Linked DNA regions of Archaeoglobus fulgidus DSM 4304. The protein of the gene in region 2 interacts with the protein of the main gene of each other region in a pairwise test. Links are inferred from orthologs where the notes say so. Each region holds a gene or a part of one and is shown on either strand. Other genes may lie near its edges.

Region 1 (8,047 bases), 270 kb from region 2 along the record:
AGGATAATCCTGCTCTGCTGGAGAAAATCAATGAAGTTCTCAAGGAAATCAAGGAAGACGGGACCTACGACAAGATTTACAACAAATGGTTTGGAGAGTAACAAAAAAATTTTTTATATCCCTCCTTTTTTTAAGGCTCAATGGCAGCTATAAACCAGTTCGACATTGACCTATTCATACGGATACTTCCCGACCTCGCATTCGGGGCGAGCGTGACGCTGAAGCTAACTCTAATCTCCATTTTCTTCGGACTTATCATTGGCACCATTGCCGGCCTTGGAAGGGTTTCAAAAAATCCCCTGCCCTTCGCAATCTCTACTGCCTACGTGGAGGTAATCAGAGGAACACCTCTGCTCGTGCAGATACTCATCGTCTACTTCGGCCTTCCAGCCATCGGCATCAACCTCCAGCCAGAGCCAGCCGGAATAATTGCGCTCAGCATCTGCAGCGGTGCCTACATTGCCGAAATTGTGAGGGCAGGAATAGAGTCGATTCCAATCGGCCAGATGGAGGCTGCAAGAAGCCTCGGCATGACCTACCTTCAGGCCATGAGGTACGTGATTTTTCCGCAGGCTTTCAGGAACATTCTGCCTGCCTTGGGCAACGAGTTCATAGCCCTGCTGAAGGACTCTTCGCTGCTGTCGGTCATCTCCATTGTGGAGCTGACAAGAGTGGGAAGGCAGATAGTCAACACAACCTTCAACGCCTGGACTCCCTTCCTCGGGGTGGCTCTCTTCTACCTGATGATGACCATCCCCCTCAGCAGGCTCGTCGCATACTCGCAGAAAAAGCTTGGCACGTATCAGGTGAAGTAGTTACAAGTTTGGCCTAAAACAGTAAAGGTTACATGTGGGCCCGGGCATCGAAGATTTTCAAAAGCTCCAACCCACATTCAGAGCTTTTCTGACGTACCCGACACAGAGCCTTCGGTTTTACCCTCCGGCCCCATGTGTTCCGTCACTCTTCTTTGCCCGGTTTGCCCTGCAACAATAACTGTTTGGCCTGAGGGCATATAAAATTTTTGTTTATTTGTCATGATGAATTTAAGTCCCCCTTTTAAGTCCCCTTCAGGATCTTCGAGAGCAGGACGTCGTAATCAGCTCTGCTGCCGGCGTTTCCGTGTCCCGGGTAAACCCCTGAGAAATTCAACCCTGAAATTTTTCTTACTGATTCGACATACTGGCTGTAGTCGGAGCAGAAGCTTTTTGGAGAAAGCGATAGTCCTTTCCTGCCCCTCAGCAGGTCTCCGCAGTAAAGGTTTCTCTCATGAAGAATGCAGATAACTGCCGGGAGTGTGGCCGGGTGTGTGGATGATGGTGGCGTTGATGTTCAGCTTCTCAATGCTTTTCAGATCTTCTGGAGGTTCAGCCCTGAATATTCTCTCCCCAACTCTCGCAAACAAGCCGAGAAAGCCAGAATACATCATTCTCTTCTCTCCAAGGATAAAGGGGATGTCTTCGCTGTGTACATAGACAGGGCATCCGAACTCTCTCTGCAGAGCGCTTGCAGCAGCGTAGTGGTCGAAGTGGGCGTGGGTGATGATTATGCCATCAATCTCCTTCAACTGCTTTGAAATTAGCCCTTCATCTGTCCCCGCATCAATCAGGTATGTGGAATCTCCATCTTTTATGAGATAAACATTGCAGCCCTTTGACTTAAGCTTCACAAAAGAGTGTTATGTTTGAAGTTAAAAAATTTTACAGCTAAAAAACTCTTATACTCTCGATAAACCTCAGCCTTTTCGGCAGTGGCGGGTGTGTTGAAAGGAACTCCTGAATGGGGCTGACTTTCATGTTCTTCAGCGCTTCAATGTCAGCTCTCGTTATTGGCTCAGCCACCGCATTGGTGAAGGCGTAGATGAAGAGAGTTCTGAACTTGCTGTCCTGGATGGGGGCGAGGTAGTCGGGGTAGCGGTGGTAGAAGAGGTGTATCTTCGCCAGACTCCTCTGCATTGCATCCTTGTTTGTCGCCCTAACTCCCTCGAAGTCCGCATAGTACTCTCTGAGCCTGCTGAAGGCGAGAACGAGAATCTGGACTATAAATGAAACTATAACTGCTGCAATGCCAATTGCTGCGAGCTGCGCTCCCCTCCTGTCGTCCCTCATTGAGGAGTGGAGCAAGGCGTAACCGAGGTAGAAGATTACTGAGGGCAGCAGGCCGAAGAGGAGCATCACGGCATTGTCCCTGTGCTTGTGGTGGCCGATTTCATGACCAATGACTGCCTCAAGCTCCTCCTGGCTGAGCATCCTCATCAGCGACTCTGAAACCGCCACGAACTTTCCCGTCAAAAAGTTTCCGTAGGCGAAGGCGTTCGGGGGACTTCTCACAACCACCGCCTTTGGCGGCTTTACGTTCAGCCTCCTCGCAACGCTGTTCACAACCATCTGCAGCCTCTCGTCTCTCTGCGCTCCGTAGCTGAGGTTGATGATGTAGGGGGAAAGCAGGTACATCAGCAGGTTGATTATCAACAGGAAGATTATAAGCCCGTAGAAGCTGATGTAAACTCCAGCGTAGGCCAGTATGAGGTAGATTATTGCTGCCGAAATGGCGAGAATCATTCCGGCGAGAAGTACCATTGAGGTGAAGAGCGAGAACTTCCCTGAAACTCTGCTGGCCACCTTGGGGGCGATGGTGGAGGCTAAGAGCAGCATTACGAAGTAGCCCAGCACGGCCAGCATCATGTACACGGGGTCGAAGAAGTACAGCATCATGTTGGTTTATAGGCTGCTGCGGTATTTATAGTTTAAAAGGTGTCCGCTAATTTCAAATCCCCAGTCTCCCATAAACAGCACAACCAAAAACAATAAAAACAACTTCTCGAACATATGTTCGATGAAGCTGCTTGAAGGAATTGTGGTTATTGCTGCCATGCTGGTTCCGTTTGTTGCGATAAGAAGCCATGACATGACCACTTACCTTTACTGGACTGCTGTAACTGCTGCATACCTTACATACTTGACGATTAAGAGGTGGTGAAGTTGATCGAGTTTCTTTACGCCTTTATAGGTTACATAATCATCGGAACTGCCATTGCAATAATGGCGATGAAGGGGCTGAGAACGCAGGAGGAGTACTACATAGCTGGCAGAAAAGTTAGCGGTGTCATCTCAGCCCTGACCTACGCAGCCACAACTTACTCCGCCTTCATGATGGTAGGGCTCGTGGGGCTGAGCTACTTTTCAGGCGTGGGAGCTTTGGGATTCGAGCTTTTCTACCTTGTCGGCACTCTCTTCCTCCTCTCCTACTACGCTCCCAGAGTTTGGGAAATGGCAAAGGAGAGGGGCTACGTCACTCCGGGTGACATGATTGCAGAGAGGTACGGCAGTGAAGTGGCTAAGCTGATGGCCGTAATCGTCTCAATTGCCCTAATCCCCTACATATCTGTCCAGCTAATAGGGGTGAGCCTCATACTCAGCAAGACCAATGCAATGAGCTTTGAAGCTGGCATTGTGGCTTCAGCAATTCTCATCGCTCTTTGGGCCTTCCTCGGTGGACTCAGGGGTGTGGCGTGGACAGACGCCCTTCAGGGAGTCTTCATGCTGCTGATGGCAATTGCAGCCATACTGTGGGTTCATCAGTATGGCTTCGCCGAAAAGGATTTCTTTACAGAAGTTTCAAGGCTTGGAGAGCTACTGGTTGTTCCAAACAGCATCTGGACGCCTGTGAAGTTCATATCCCTCACGCTTCCGTGGTTCTTCTTTGCCCTCACAAATCCTCAGGTATTCCAGAGACTTTACATCCCGAAGGACAGGTCAGCTTTAAGGAGAATGGTAATTCTCTTCGGCTTCTTCGGCCTCATCTACACCGTAATAGTCACGCTCATTGGCCTTGAGCTGAGAACCATGACCGAAATGGGTGTTTTCCCCAAAGTCCCCGACAGGGATGCGGTAACGCCGACAATGCTTGCAATGATGCCCCCTCTGCTTGGAGCCGCAATTTCGCTGAGCATCTTTGCTGCAGCAATCACCACTGCAAACTCCATAGTCCTGACGCTCTCGTCGATGATAACGAGGGATTTGCTTGGCAGTGAGAAGGTGGGGAGCGGGAGGGTATTGATAGTAATTCTGACAGTTGCCGTAGCTCTGTTCGCCTACTCAAGGCCCGGATACATCGTTGAGCTCAGTGTCTTAAGCTCAACAATACTCCTCTGCCAGCTTCCCCTGATACTGGGTGTTTTCCACCTTAACAGGGGAGGAAGGTTGGCGGGAATTGCAACGCTTTCAGCTGGATTCATAACCGCAGTTGTTCTGAGCTTCCAGAAGCTCTCGCCCCTCAGCATTCCAGCTTCGGTCTGGACCTTCATAATCTCCTTTGCCGTGTTCCTCGCCCTATCATCCAGCGAAAAACAGCCCTAATCAGAAGAGGACTTCCAGACTTTGGGATACACTCCCCTCTCCATCATCACTCTCTGAATGTCCGCAGCAATTCCTTTTTTAAGCCTGTAGATGTCTTCTGCATCCATTAAAGCTCTGCCAATTGCCACCAGCTCGTTTTTCAGCGTGAAGATCGCCACAGTGCTGTCCTTCTTAACATTCTTCTCCACGTAAGCCACTCCCCTCACTGAAAGATTCGCCCCATGGCAGATGGCATCAACAGCGGAATCTTTGATGACGATTTTGGGCAGCTCTGCAGCAGCAACCTCCATCGGCTTGATTATCTCCCTTAAATACTTCTCTTCTCCCTCCTCCTTCCAGAAAACGTAAGCATCAAGCAGGTCCTGCAGTGTGTAGCACATGTCCTCTCCAAATTTCCCCGTCCGAGTTCTTCTTAGCTCCTGCATGTGCGCCCCAGTGCCAAGCACCTCTCCGATGTCCCTGCAGAGCTTTCTGATGTATGTTCCAGATTCAGTAACAACTCTGAAAAGCACGTCCCTGCCCTCCATCTCCAGAAGCTCCATTTCGTAAATCTCCCTGATTCTCAGCACTTTTTTAACCGCGGACTTAAGCGGGGGGCGCTGGTAGATTCTGCCGACGAAGAGCTTCATCACCTTCTCAACATCCTCCCTCTTCGCATCACCGTGAAGCCTCATGAGGCAGACGTACTCCTTGCTCGACTCCTGAAGGAACTTGACCATCTTTGTTGCATTTTCAATGAAAATTGGCAGAACGCCTGTAACTCTTGGGTCGAGAGTGCCTGCGTGGCCCGTTTTGCTGACATTGAGAATCCTCCTCACCCAAACAACCACCTCGTGGCTGCTTGGCCCCATGGGCTTGTCGATGCACACTAACCCCTTCCTGATGTACTCCTCCATCGGCCTCTTGGTTGGGTAGCATCCGTAGCTCTCATCCGTGCTTGCGTCATCCTTGACGTAGAAGTTTTCCAGTTTCACATCCTCCCTAATCCCTCGAACTTTTTAACTTTTTAGCCAGCTTTGAGGTGTCAGCATCGAAAACATTTTAAACGCTTTTTTTGTAAAGCCAGCGTGAAGTTCAAGTGTGTTCTCTACACCTGGGATGAGATACGAAAGCTGTGCAAAGAACTTGCAATGAAGGTCAGGGAAAGCGGCTACCAGCCTGATGCTGTTGTGGCCATTGCCCGAGGTGGATGGGTGCCTGCGAGAATTGTATGCGATTATTTGGATATCAGAGAGCTTTACAGCGTCAAAACTGAGCACTGGGATGTTGCAGAGAAAAGGGAGGAGGCTAAAATCACCCAGCCGCTGAATGTGGATGTAAGCGGGAAGAAAATTCTCATTGTAGATGATGTTGCAGATACGGGTGACACCATCAGGGTCGTTGTTGACCACGTCAACCAGTACCGCCCTGCAGAAATCAGAGTGGCTGTTGTTGACTACAAAACCACTTCAAAGTTCGTCCCGGATTACTATGCTGCAAAAATGGAAGCGTGGAGATGGATAGTTTATCCTTGGAGCGTCAAGGAGGAGCTAAGGGATTTGATTGAAAAGGTTAATGCTAAAACAGTTGATGAGGCTGTCAGAGCGCTCAAGGAAGAGTTCGACCTTGAGGTTGATGAGGAGCTTGTGAGGGATGTCCTCACCGACTGCTGACGTCGAAAAGCTGAGAAGAATCATCGAGGTTGCAAGGGGGGACAGGAGAGCAGATTTTGTTGTAAAAAACGCTCAGATTGTTGATTTAGTTAACGAAGAAATTTTTGAGGGAGATATAGCAGTTGCTGAGGGTTTTATTGCCGGAATTGGGAGTTACTCTGGCGTTGAGGAGTGCGAAGCTTCCAATCTTGTAGCTGTTCCGGGTTTGATTGACGCGCACACCCACATCGAGATGTCCATGCTCACCGTTTCAGAATTTGCGAGGCTCGTTGTGCCGAGAGGTACAACGGGTGTTGTTGCAGACCCCCATGAAATTGCTAATGTCCTCGGAAAGGATGGAGTAATGCTGATGCTGGAGGAGGCAAGGAGCACACCGCTCCGCTTCTACTGCATGGTGCCCTCGTGCGTCCCCTCTTCCCCCCTCGAAACGTCGGGAGCGAGAATAGGTGTGGAGGAGATAAGGGAGTTGCTCGAAGAGGAGGAGGTTTTGGGGCTTGCAGAGATGATGAACTTTCCTGGGGTTGTAAGTGCTGACAGAGAGGTGCTTGAGAAGATCGTCCTCGCCGGAATCGTTGATGGACACGCTCCGGGTTTGAGGGGTAAGAAGCTAAACGCGTACATTGCTGCTGGAGCATCATCGGACCACGAAACGACGTCATTTGAGGAGGGAAAGGAGAAGCTCAGGCTTGGCATGTGGGTTATGATAAGGGAAGGCTCCGCAGCAAGAAACCTGGTGGCTCTGAAAGGGCTGACGGGAAACAGGCACACGATGCTTGTAACTGATGGCGACAGGAGCGTTAAGGACATAATCGAAGAGGGCTATCTCGACCACGTTTTCAGAAGGGCAATAGAGGAGGGCATTGATGAAATAAAGGCTCTGCAGATGCTGACTCTCAACCCGGCGGAGTACTTCGGAATTAACGCTGGCCTGATAGCACCTTCGCGCCTTGCGGATATAGTTCTCCTCAAGAACCTCAGAAAGTTTGAGGTCAGGGACGTGTTCGTCGGGGGGAGAAGGCCAGAGTTCAAGCGTTTCAACCATCCCGAATGGGCAAAGAAGACTGTAAAGGCGAGAAAGATAACTCCCGAGAGTATTCAGCTCAAGACGGGGAGGGTAAGGGTTATAGAGGTCTATGACGGGGAAATTGTTACCGGGGAGGCTATAGAAGAAGTTCAAGGCGTTGATGTGGAGAGGGACATTTTGAAGGCCGTTGTGGTTGAAAGACACATCCGGAGTGGTAGGGTCGGAAAGGCTTACGTGAGGGGATTTGGCCTGAAAAGAGGGGCTATAGCCCAGAGCATCGCTCACGACGCTCACAACATCGTATGCGTGGGAGTGGATGACGGGAGCATCTGCGCGGCGGTGAACAGAGTCATTGAACTGCAGGGGGGAATAGTTGTTGCGGATGCAGAAGTCAGGGCTGAACTGCCTTTGCCGATAGCGGGAATCATGAGCGATGAGAGGGCAGAGAGGGTTTTGGAAAGGCTTTCAGAAATTGAGGAGGAAGTCAGAAAGCTCGGTTGCAGGCTGAAGTCCCCAGTTATCACCCTATCCTTCATCGCCTTACCCGTTATACCCAAGCTGAAGCTCACGGACCTGGGACTGGTGGATGTAGAGGCATTTAGGGTTGTTGACCTTCAAGCTGATTGACGCAGTCGATCTCGGGAGAATACTTCTTGATGTCGATAACCGGAGAGCCGTCGAGAGCGTCAAGCCATCTGACCTTCAGTCTATTCCTCTCAACCTCAAGAATCTCCACAACGCAGAGTCCAATCGGATTCGGCCTGCTCGGAGAGCGGGTGGTGAAGACACCCCTCTCTTCGGTCTCTCCGGGTGGCACAACTCTCAGCTTATCTCTGCTGGCTTTATCCATCCAGTAAAGCACGATGATATGGCGTAAGTTCTCAATTTTGTGCAATCCATCAGCGTATTCATCAAAGATGGCTATCTCCGAAACCGCATCGGAGAACCTCCCCTGTCTTGGGGCATCGTTTTGAGTTTTGAATGGCGATTTAACAACTCCTATGGGTTTCAGAATC
Region 2 (8,126 bases):
GGGAGCGTTTGACGACGCCTCCGCTTCTATGCTCGGCGGATTTGTAGTTTCAGACAACAGGAAAATGAGGCTGATTAGAACCGACGAATTTGAAGGTTACTCGGCTGTGCTAATACCCAAATTCAGCAGAGGCAAAGTGGACTGGAGGAGGTTGAGGGAGAGGGCGAGCGAGGTTGAAGGGGCGGTAGAGGCGGCTATGAGGGGTGAGTACTGCAAAGCTATGAAGCTTAACACGGAGTACATCTGCAAAATGTTGGGCTATCCTTTGGAAATCGCCGAGAAAGGGTGGGAAAAGGGAATTTGCTGCGGTATTTCCGGCAACGGTCCAAGTTACGTGGCTTTTGGAAGCAAAAATGAGATGGAGGCTCTTGCCGAAACGTGGGGTGAATACGGTAGAGTTTACGTGAGAAGGGTAGCGGACGAGCCAGCTGAGGACGTTGTAATCCCGACGCCATTTTTTCGAAAGCTTGATGGGTAAGTTCAGCGTACCAACACTTTTCTCATTCTGACCCACTTCCCCCACTCTCCGGCCTCCTCAAATCCTGCGAGGCGTAGAACCTTCTCGCCCTGTAGTTTGTTCTGCCCACCCACAGTTCGGCAACTTTTCTGTTCCTTTCGAGAGCGTATTCCAAGGCCTTTTCCATTAGCTTTGCGCCAATCCCCTCCCCCCTAAATTCAGGAAGGACAAAAAGTTCGTGTATCTCCCCCACCTTTTTTCGCTCGAATATGCTGAACCAGTTCGTGTCGCACGCGACAAATCCAACCGCCTCACCATCGATTTCAGCGACCATCACACCATCCTTGTCCCTGGAAAGCAACCACTTGAAGTAATTCTTTACGTCCCTTTTTCTCGTGTACGCATAATCCTCAAGCCCCCTGTAGGATTCGACGTAAACCCTCACGAAGTCGTCGAGGTCGTCTTTGTCAGCCCTTCTTATCTCCACGAATCAGGCTTATATACTGGGCTTTTAAGAGCTACGATTATGCTTTTGAAAAAGCTCGTCGAGATCGAGTCACCCACCGGAAGTGAGCATGAGATTAAAGACTTCGTGAGGGATTTTCTCGAAAGCAAAGGTTACAGCGTGGTAGAGGGACAGTACTTCATCTCCACCAAATCGAAATCAGAGCTGATAGTCTCAACGCATCTCGACACAACTCCTGTGAAGGCCCCCTTCAGCACGGATGGTGTTTACGCCTACGGAACCGGCGTGTGCGATGCGAAGGCGAGCGTAGCTGCGATTCTTGAGGCCGCAGAACGGGGTGTTGACTTCACCATTGCCTTCTTCTGCGATGAAGAAGAAGGAGGAAAGGGCTCGAAGGAGTTCGCCGAGAAGTGGAGTTACGGCAGTATGGCGGTTGTGATGGAGCCCACGGATCTTAAAATCGCTTCGAGGCATTACGGAAACCTCGACTTAACGGTCGAAGTTAAGGGTGTGCAAAGCCACGGCTCCTACCCTGAAATGGGTGTCAACGCCATAGAAAAGGCCTTTGAGATGATTAGCGAGCTTAAAAAGCATTTTAAGGTTACACCTCTCAAAATTGCGGGCGGGAGCGATGACTACGTCATCCCCGATTACTGCATGGTGAAGCTAGATGTTCTGATAGAGCCGGAAACTAAGCTGGAGGAAGCGCTAAAGGAAATCGAGTTTCTCAGTAACTACGGGAAATACGAGGTCTCCAATGCGTACGAAGGCTTCATCAGCAAGGAGGTCGCTGGGTTTCTGGAGCGGGCGATGAGGGCTGCGGGTCTTGAGGTTGAGCATACCGTTATGCCATCGTGGACTGATGCCCTAAACCTGAAAGACAGGTACGATGTAGTGGTTTGGGGGCCGGGAGAGCTTCACCTCTGCCATACTGTAAGGGAGAGGGTCAGGCTTGCGGACGTTGAGAAGGCAAGGGATGTTCTGCTAAAGCTAAGCGAAATGTTTAAGTAAGTTTACGATGATGAACTGACATGTCTGACAATGCCAAGACATCCGCAACGGACATAGTCCAAAGAATAATATCGCTTTTAACAATAATTCTGCTTGCATATTTCCTTTTCAAGGAGGGACTGTTTTCAGTTGACCAGAGGCTCCTATCCCTCGCAACCATAGTGCTGCTTGCATCCTTCCTTTTCATAATTTTCCTGGTGCTTTTCAAATGGCCCCTTGGCAATCTGAACAAAAAGGAAATAAGAAGAACTATAGCAATTGTAACCACCAGCTTTTACTTTGGAACGCTTTCGATGGTGCTCTCCGGAAAACTTGAGCTTACTGAAGAGGTTGGTGCACTTATTGACGGCTTGAAGTGGGCCTTCATGGTTGTAGTGGCATTTTACTTCGGTTCGAGGGCGGTGGAGGATGCTTTGAAATCTAAAAAATCTGCTGAAGAATGTCCCCAAAATACAGATGCAGAAGCAGGATGATTACCGGATGTTGAATCACGTAAATTTTCAGGGAGTTTTTGCCCAGGAAAGAAACAACCGGAACGTTAAGGTTAGCACCCTTTGGCCTGGCTACATTTCCGAAAAACATTCCTAGGAGGAAAACCCCGAACCAGGGCAGTAAGGGATAGTAATCAAGGGTGGTGAAGCCGTAAGGCATTAGTCCGAGCCACACAAGCATATTCGTTCCCACTCTTATCTGGTTGAGAGCTATTCCTGCAAAGAAAAGCGCTATTCCCGCGGGAAGCTGAATTTTTGGAAATCTCAGAAACAGGTAGCCGAGAAGTGTGGCAAGAGTGAAGAAGTGTATTATCCCGAAAACAACAGTTTTTTCCGGGACGAACACCAAGGTAACTGCTGTAATCGCCAAAGAGAGGGCGGCAAGCTTTAAAACCTTCCTCTTCAGCCTGCTAAAATCAGGTTTGACTACGGACAGAGTATATCCTGAGATGAAAATAAACATTCCGCCGATGAATCTCGGAAAGTAGTACCAGAAATCCCCCGAAAGCTCTATTTTGCCGAAGTAATGCGCGTCGAAAAAAGAGTGAAAGAGGAGCATTAAGATTACTGCCGCTCCTCTGGCGATATCTATTTCTGGATACCTCATCTAAAGTATCTCAAATCTTCGTCGCTCTTCCACTGCTGAACAGCCATCTCCTGCATCTCTTTGATTTGGGCGATTATTTTTTCCATCTCCTTGGCCCTTTCCTCAAGGGCCTCAACGGAGACTTCAAGACTCAGCATTTTGCACAGCACGTCGAGAACGACCTTCGCGCTCTTCGGATCGACCATGTAGCCTGATGTAACACCCATGAGACATGCAGCGGGAATCCCTTCGAGCTCCGACACTCCGAGCAAAAGACCCGATGCGCCTATTATTCCCCCTCCCGGTTCTCCGGGCTCGAACTTCACCCCGTAGCTCTTAAGCTCCTCCACAATTTCAGGAGAGTTTGCAGCCCCAATCACGTACGGCTCCTCAACGAGCTTTCCCACGCCGTATCCTCCAAGCGTGTAAATCATTCTCGCCGAGAATTTCTTGGCAACATCAATGTATGCGTTGACGAGCTCGAAGTGCCCCTCGTTGCTTATGCTCTGGAAGTCCCCAACGAGTATCAACAAATCCGTACCGTTACCGTCTGATTTCCAGGCGTAAACCTCATTCTTGGGCATCCTTATTGTCCCATCCTCAAGAACCATCACCTGCGGTGGGAAGTAGTGGGAGTAAATCTCAACCACCTTCTCAGCCTTCAACTCGTTAACCAAGTGATCAGCAACGAGCTTGCCTACGTGCCCAATGCCGGGAAGCCCCTCTATGAAGACGGGGTTTTCAAGCCCCACCTCCTCCGGGGATTTCAAAAATCTTACATCAACCTTTTCTAACATTCATTCACCTCCGAAAGCTGAAAAATCCAATTTCCTTCCTCAACTTTCTCCTGTACTTACCGTAAGGGTCTTCAATCGAAAATCTCGGTGGGATTGGCATGTGAGTCCTCTCACCGCACACAGGACATCTCTCCTTCAGCGTGTACCTTCCGCATTTTCCGCACTTTCGCATCAAAACCTTCATGCCGCTTCCCTGATGAAGTTGCCCTCTCCACCAAGCTTTTTGATCGCTTTCAGTACATTTTCTGTGGCCTTCTTCAAAACGTTTTCGGCGGTTTTGTAATCATCCGCCTCTACGACGATTCTGTACTTGGGTGCGCCGACGTACTCAAGCTTCATCTCCACACCATTTACCAGAGCCTTTTTGGCCTCAAGAAGGGCCTTTTTTATCCTCTCGATTCCGTCAGAAGCGCTGCTCTTAAGCTCGAAGTACCCTCTAACCTTAACCCTTTTGGGCTTTATGTTCTCCCTGGCTATCTCCGCCATCTCCTTGGCAAACTCTTCCCCTACAATGGGAGCGAGAACCTCATATCCCTCAAAAGCAGCCTCCTCGAAGGCGGAGTAAACGGAATCGTACTCCTTCATGAGTTTCTTCCCGATTTTCTCAAGCTCCTTGAAATCGATATTCAGCTTTTCGCCGATTATTTCGAGCCACTTGAATGCCTTCATCTCGTTCTTCCACTGCTGAAGCTTCTCCCTTCTCTGCCTCTCGTTGACGTCCTTTATCGAGAGGTCAATGTGCCCTCTTTTCGGATTTACATCGAGTACCTTGCATATTACCTTCTGTCCTTTTTTGACGTGCTCCCTGATGTCCTTAATCCAACCTGACGCGACCTCGCTAATGTGAACCATCCCTTCTCTGCCCTCGTACTCATCAAGGGAAACAAAGGCTCCAAAATCGAGCACCCTCTTAACCGTTCCTATGACAATCTCGCCCTTAGAAGGATAACCACTTCTCTTTATGATTAGCCTCTTTTCTTTCATCCTTCTCCCTTCCTATTTCAGTGAATTTAAATATTGTTACCACGGCAGTTCGGAGGCATTAAAAACCGGCCCATCAGCGCAAACTCTCAGACCATTCTCTATCACGCAAGAGCCACAAACACCAATGCCGCACCTCATGTACCTTTCAAGCGAGAACTCAGCCTTGTCAAGTGCATCCCTCTCCTTCAAAAAGTCGTATGTTGCTCTCAGCATCCCCTCGCTTCCGCAAACGTAGATTTTTTCGTATTCATCGAGCTTTTCAAGCTTTAGGGCATCTAAAACGGTTCCCTTTAAACCAAAACTTCCGTCCTCGGTTGTAACCGTGATTCTGTCAAATTTATCAAGCCAAAATAAGTTTTTGGCGGTTCTCTCGCCATAAACAACACTCACTTTTGAGCCGCATTTCATCAGGTACTCGTAAAGATACTTCATTGGTGCAATTCCAATACCCCCCGCAACGATAAGGGCGCGCTTTGATGGCGTGAAGGCGCTGCCGAACGCACCCCTTACACCGACATACTGCCCCTCTTTTGCATTAATCAGACTTGCGGTGGTCTCGCCAACGGCCTTCACCGTTACCGAATTTGAGGAGGATAGGCTGAGTGGTATTTCCTCACAACCCGGAACGTAAACCATTACGAACTGACCGGGGTAAGACCGCAGGCTGATACTGAAGTACAGTGTAGCCACCTCGTCAGTTAATCGCTCAATTTGCGTGATTCTTGTATAGTACATGCCCCCGCCTCGACAGCAACATTTATAAAGATATTCGGAAAATCTTAAACAGTTAATTGTTTAGTTTGATTGCAACTAAGTTGCAATGCTTTTACCATAATATGAAATTGTACCAAAGGTTTGTACTCATAACTGGTAACTTTTTGGAAAAGCTTAAATACAAGTGCATCTTAATAGCACATGATGATGACCGACCTACCCGAAAACATACGCAAAACTGCTGTGGCTCTGCTTAGGCTTGGGGAGGCAACTGCTGAGGACATAGCCAAAATTACCGGGCGTAAAAGGTCCACGGAAAGCTACTACCTGAACCTGATGGCTGACTTGAAGCTTGTCAAGAAAAAGAAGGTTGGTCGAAAAATCTACTTCATCTTCAACTCTCGCGACCAAGAAAAAAGGCAATAGTCCGTTTTTTGAAGGGTCACTTTTTCAGGTTGTTGGTTGTAGTTATGCTGATTTGATTATTATTGCAGTTTAATTTATAAGTTATTTAATTCTTTAATATACCATAAAAATAATTTTTTTATTAAATTTTGTGATATTATAATAGGCTTTAAAAAATAAAAAAATCCACCGATATTTTAGCAATATAATTATACATCTTGTCTAAAATTATGTTACACAATTTTTGTAACAAAAATTTTTAGGATTTCCTAAAACATAAAGAAAGAGTAACTCAGTTGTTTCAAAAATTATGTGAATAAGGGAATTCGGATGTGTTTAATGGGGGGTAACTGCAAAAATTGCCAAGGTTGTGGTATTTATCATGAATTGTATATTGTCTAGTTACAAATTTTGTAGAATGGCATTTTGTGAGATATTTAATTAAATTCAAATAAATACTAAGTTAAAAATTTTTTGACTTCTAAGTATATTTTAAATCAATCGAGGTTTTATATATATCTTTTGTGTCTTTTAAAAATTCCTATATCTTATTTTAAGTTTAATTTTTCATTGAAATTAAAAAAATAAAATAATACATAACGTATTAAAAATCAAAGTGCTTATTAACAAAGATGTCGTAGAAAAGTTGTGAGTCCTGATCAGACGGCTGTTGAGTACACGGCAAAGGATATCGAAGTTCTTGACGACCTCGAAGCTGTAAGGAAGAGGCCTGGAATGTATATCGGTGGAGTAGGAGTGCGTGGACTTCATCACCTTCTTTGGGAGGTGGTTGATAATGCGGTTGATGAGGCCCTTGCGGGTTACTGCGATACAATAAAAGTGAGTCTTCACAAAGATGGCTCGGCATCGGTAGAGGATAACGGGCGAGGCATACCTACGGAAATGCACGAGTTAGGCAAATCAGCGCTTGAAATAGTGATGACGAAGCTTCACGCTGGGGGAAAGTTCTCGAAGAAGGTTTACCGCGTTTCCGGGGGCTTGCACGGAGTTGGTGTATCGGTTGTTAACGCACTCTCGGAGTGGCTGGAGGTGTGGGTCAAAAGAAACGGTAAAATCTACTACCAGAAGTATCAGCGCGGAAGCCGGTCACCGAACTGAAGTTCTTGGAGAGACGAAAGAGCACGGCACTACGGTGAGGTTCAAGCCGGACAGGGAGATTTTCGAAACGACGGAATTCAAGTATGAGATAGTGGCCCAGCGCCTGAAGGAGCTCGCGTATCTCAACCGCGGATTGAAGATTATACTATTCGATGAAAGGGAGGGTAAGGAAGAGACGTTCCACTTTGAAGACGGGATAATCGGTCTTGTGAGGAGCCTAAACAGGAATCGAAAGCCTCTCCATGAGCCCATTTACATTGAGACCACTAAGGACGGAGTGAGTGTTGAGGTCGCAATTCAGTTCACGGATTCGGATGTCGAGAACATTCAGGCTTTCGCCAACAACATCAACACGTCAGAAGGTGGCTCCCACGTCGTAGGCTTTAGAGCGGGGCTTACAAGAGCGGTAAACGAGTACGGCAAAAAGCACCTCAAAAAGTTTGAGCCTGTCACCGGAGTTGACATAAGGGAGGGGCTTACGGCTGTTATAAGCGTCAAAGTTCCTGAACCGCAGTTTGAAGGGCAGACAAAGACCAAGCTCACGAACAGCGACGTCAAGACTGTCGTCGAGTCTGCGGTTTACTCGGGAGTTTTAAGGTGGCTTGAAGAGAATCCGGCTCAGGCTGAGACGCTTCTCAATAAGTTTATTTTGAATAAAAAGGCAAGGGAGGCTGCGAAGAGGGCCAAGGAACTTGTAAAGAGGAAGAACGAGCTGATTACAACCCTGCCCGGAAAACTCGCCGACTGCTCATCGAAGAATCCTGAGGAGAGGGAGCTTTTCATAGTTGAGGGCGAGTCTGCCGGGGGTTCAGCTAAGCAGGCAAGGGACAGAAGATTTCAGGCAATCCTTCCGATAAAGGGGAAGATTATAAACGTCGAAAAGGCGGGAATGGCCAGAGTGCTTAAAAATGACGAGATTAAGGCCATAATCTCAGCCATAGGTGCTGGGATCGGAAAGGATTTCGACATAACAAAGGCAAGATACCGCAGAATCATAATAATGACTGACGCTGACGTCGATGGGGCACACATAAGGACGCTGCTGCTGACCTTCTTTTACAGGTACATGAGGCCACTGATAGAGAGCGGCTACCTC

Evidence for each region.
Region 1: the proteins of AF_RS02675 (region 2) and AF_RS01175 interact in binary tests that used the Methanocaldococcus jannaschii proteins (3 or more experiments, as listed by UniProt). The link is inferred for Archaeoglobus fulgidus DSM 4304 from one-to-one orthologs.

Annotation. Positions count from the first base shown.
Region 1 is NC_000917.1:208,897-216,943, forward strand. The notes cover bases 3,341-6,116. They hold AF_RS01175 (RNA-guided pseudouridylation complex pseudouridine synthase subunit Cbf5), read right to left. Parts: upstream 5,330-6,116; coding sequence 4,352-5,329; downstream 3,341-4,351. Other genes in these bases: AF_RS01170 (sodium:solute symporter family protein), read left to right, coding at 3,341-4,355; AF_RS01180 (phosphoribosyltransferase), read left to right, coding at 5,423-6,007; ade (adenine deaminase), read left to right, coding at 5,988-6,116. In the rest of the region: AF_RS01150 (basic amino acid ABC transporter substrate-binding protein), read left to right, coding at 1-101; AF_RS01155 (amino acid ABC transporter permease), read left to right, coding at 141-815; AF_RS12325 (MBL fold metallo-hydrolase), read right to left, coding at 1,265-1,666; AF_RS01165 (zinc metalloprotease HtpX), read right to left, coding at 1,704-2,708; AF_RS12995 (hypothetical protein), read left to right, coding at 2,833-2,976; more of AF_RS01170, read left to right, coding at 2,973-3,340; more of ade, read left to right, coding at 6,117-7,658; tsaA (tRNA (N6-threonylcarbamoyladenosine(37)-N6)-methyltransferase TrmO), read right to left, coding at 7,630-8,047. UniProt on the Methanocaldococcus jannaschii protein: Could be responsible for synthesis of pseudouridine from uracil-55 in the psi GC loop of transfer RNAs.
Region 2 is NC_000917.1:475,737-483,862, forward strand. Bases 2,403-5,257 are described here. They hold AF_RS02675 (RNA-protein complex protein Nop10), read right to left. Parts: upstream 3,993-5,257; coding sequence 3,813-3,992; downstream 2,403-3,812. Other genes in these bases: AF_RS02660 (hypothetical protein), read left to right, coding at 2,403-2,407; AF_RS02665 (heparan-alpha-glucosaminide N-acetyltransferase), read right to left, coding at 2,403-3,032; AF_RS02670 (proteasome assembly chaperone family protein), read right to left, coding at 3,029-3,808; AF_RS02680 (translation initiation factor IF-2 subunit alpha), read right to left, coding at 3,989-4,792; AF_RS02685 (dihydroorotate dehydrogenase electron transfer subunit), read right to left, coding at 4,829-5,257. In the rest of the region: AF_RS02645 (shikimate kinase), read left to right, coding at 1-478; AF_RS02650 (GNAT family N-acetyltransferase), read right to left, coding at 501-944; AF_RS02655 (M20/M25/M40 family metallo-hydrolase), read left to right, coding at 984-1,934; more of AF_RS02660, read left to right, coding at 1,955-2,402; more of AF_RS02665, read right to left, coding at 2,355-2,402; more of AF_RS02685, read right to left, coding at 5,258-5,527; AF_RS02690 (helix-turn-helix domain-containing protein), read left to right, coding at 5,708-5,932. UniProt on the Methanocaldococcus jannaschii protein: Involved in ribosome biogenesis; more specifically in 18S rRNA pseudouridylation and in cleavage of pre-rRNA.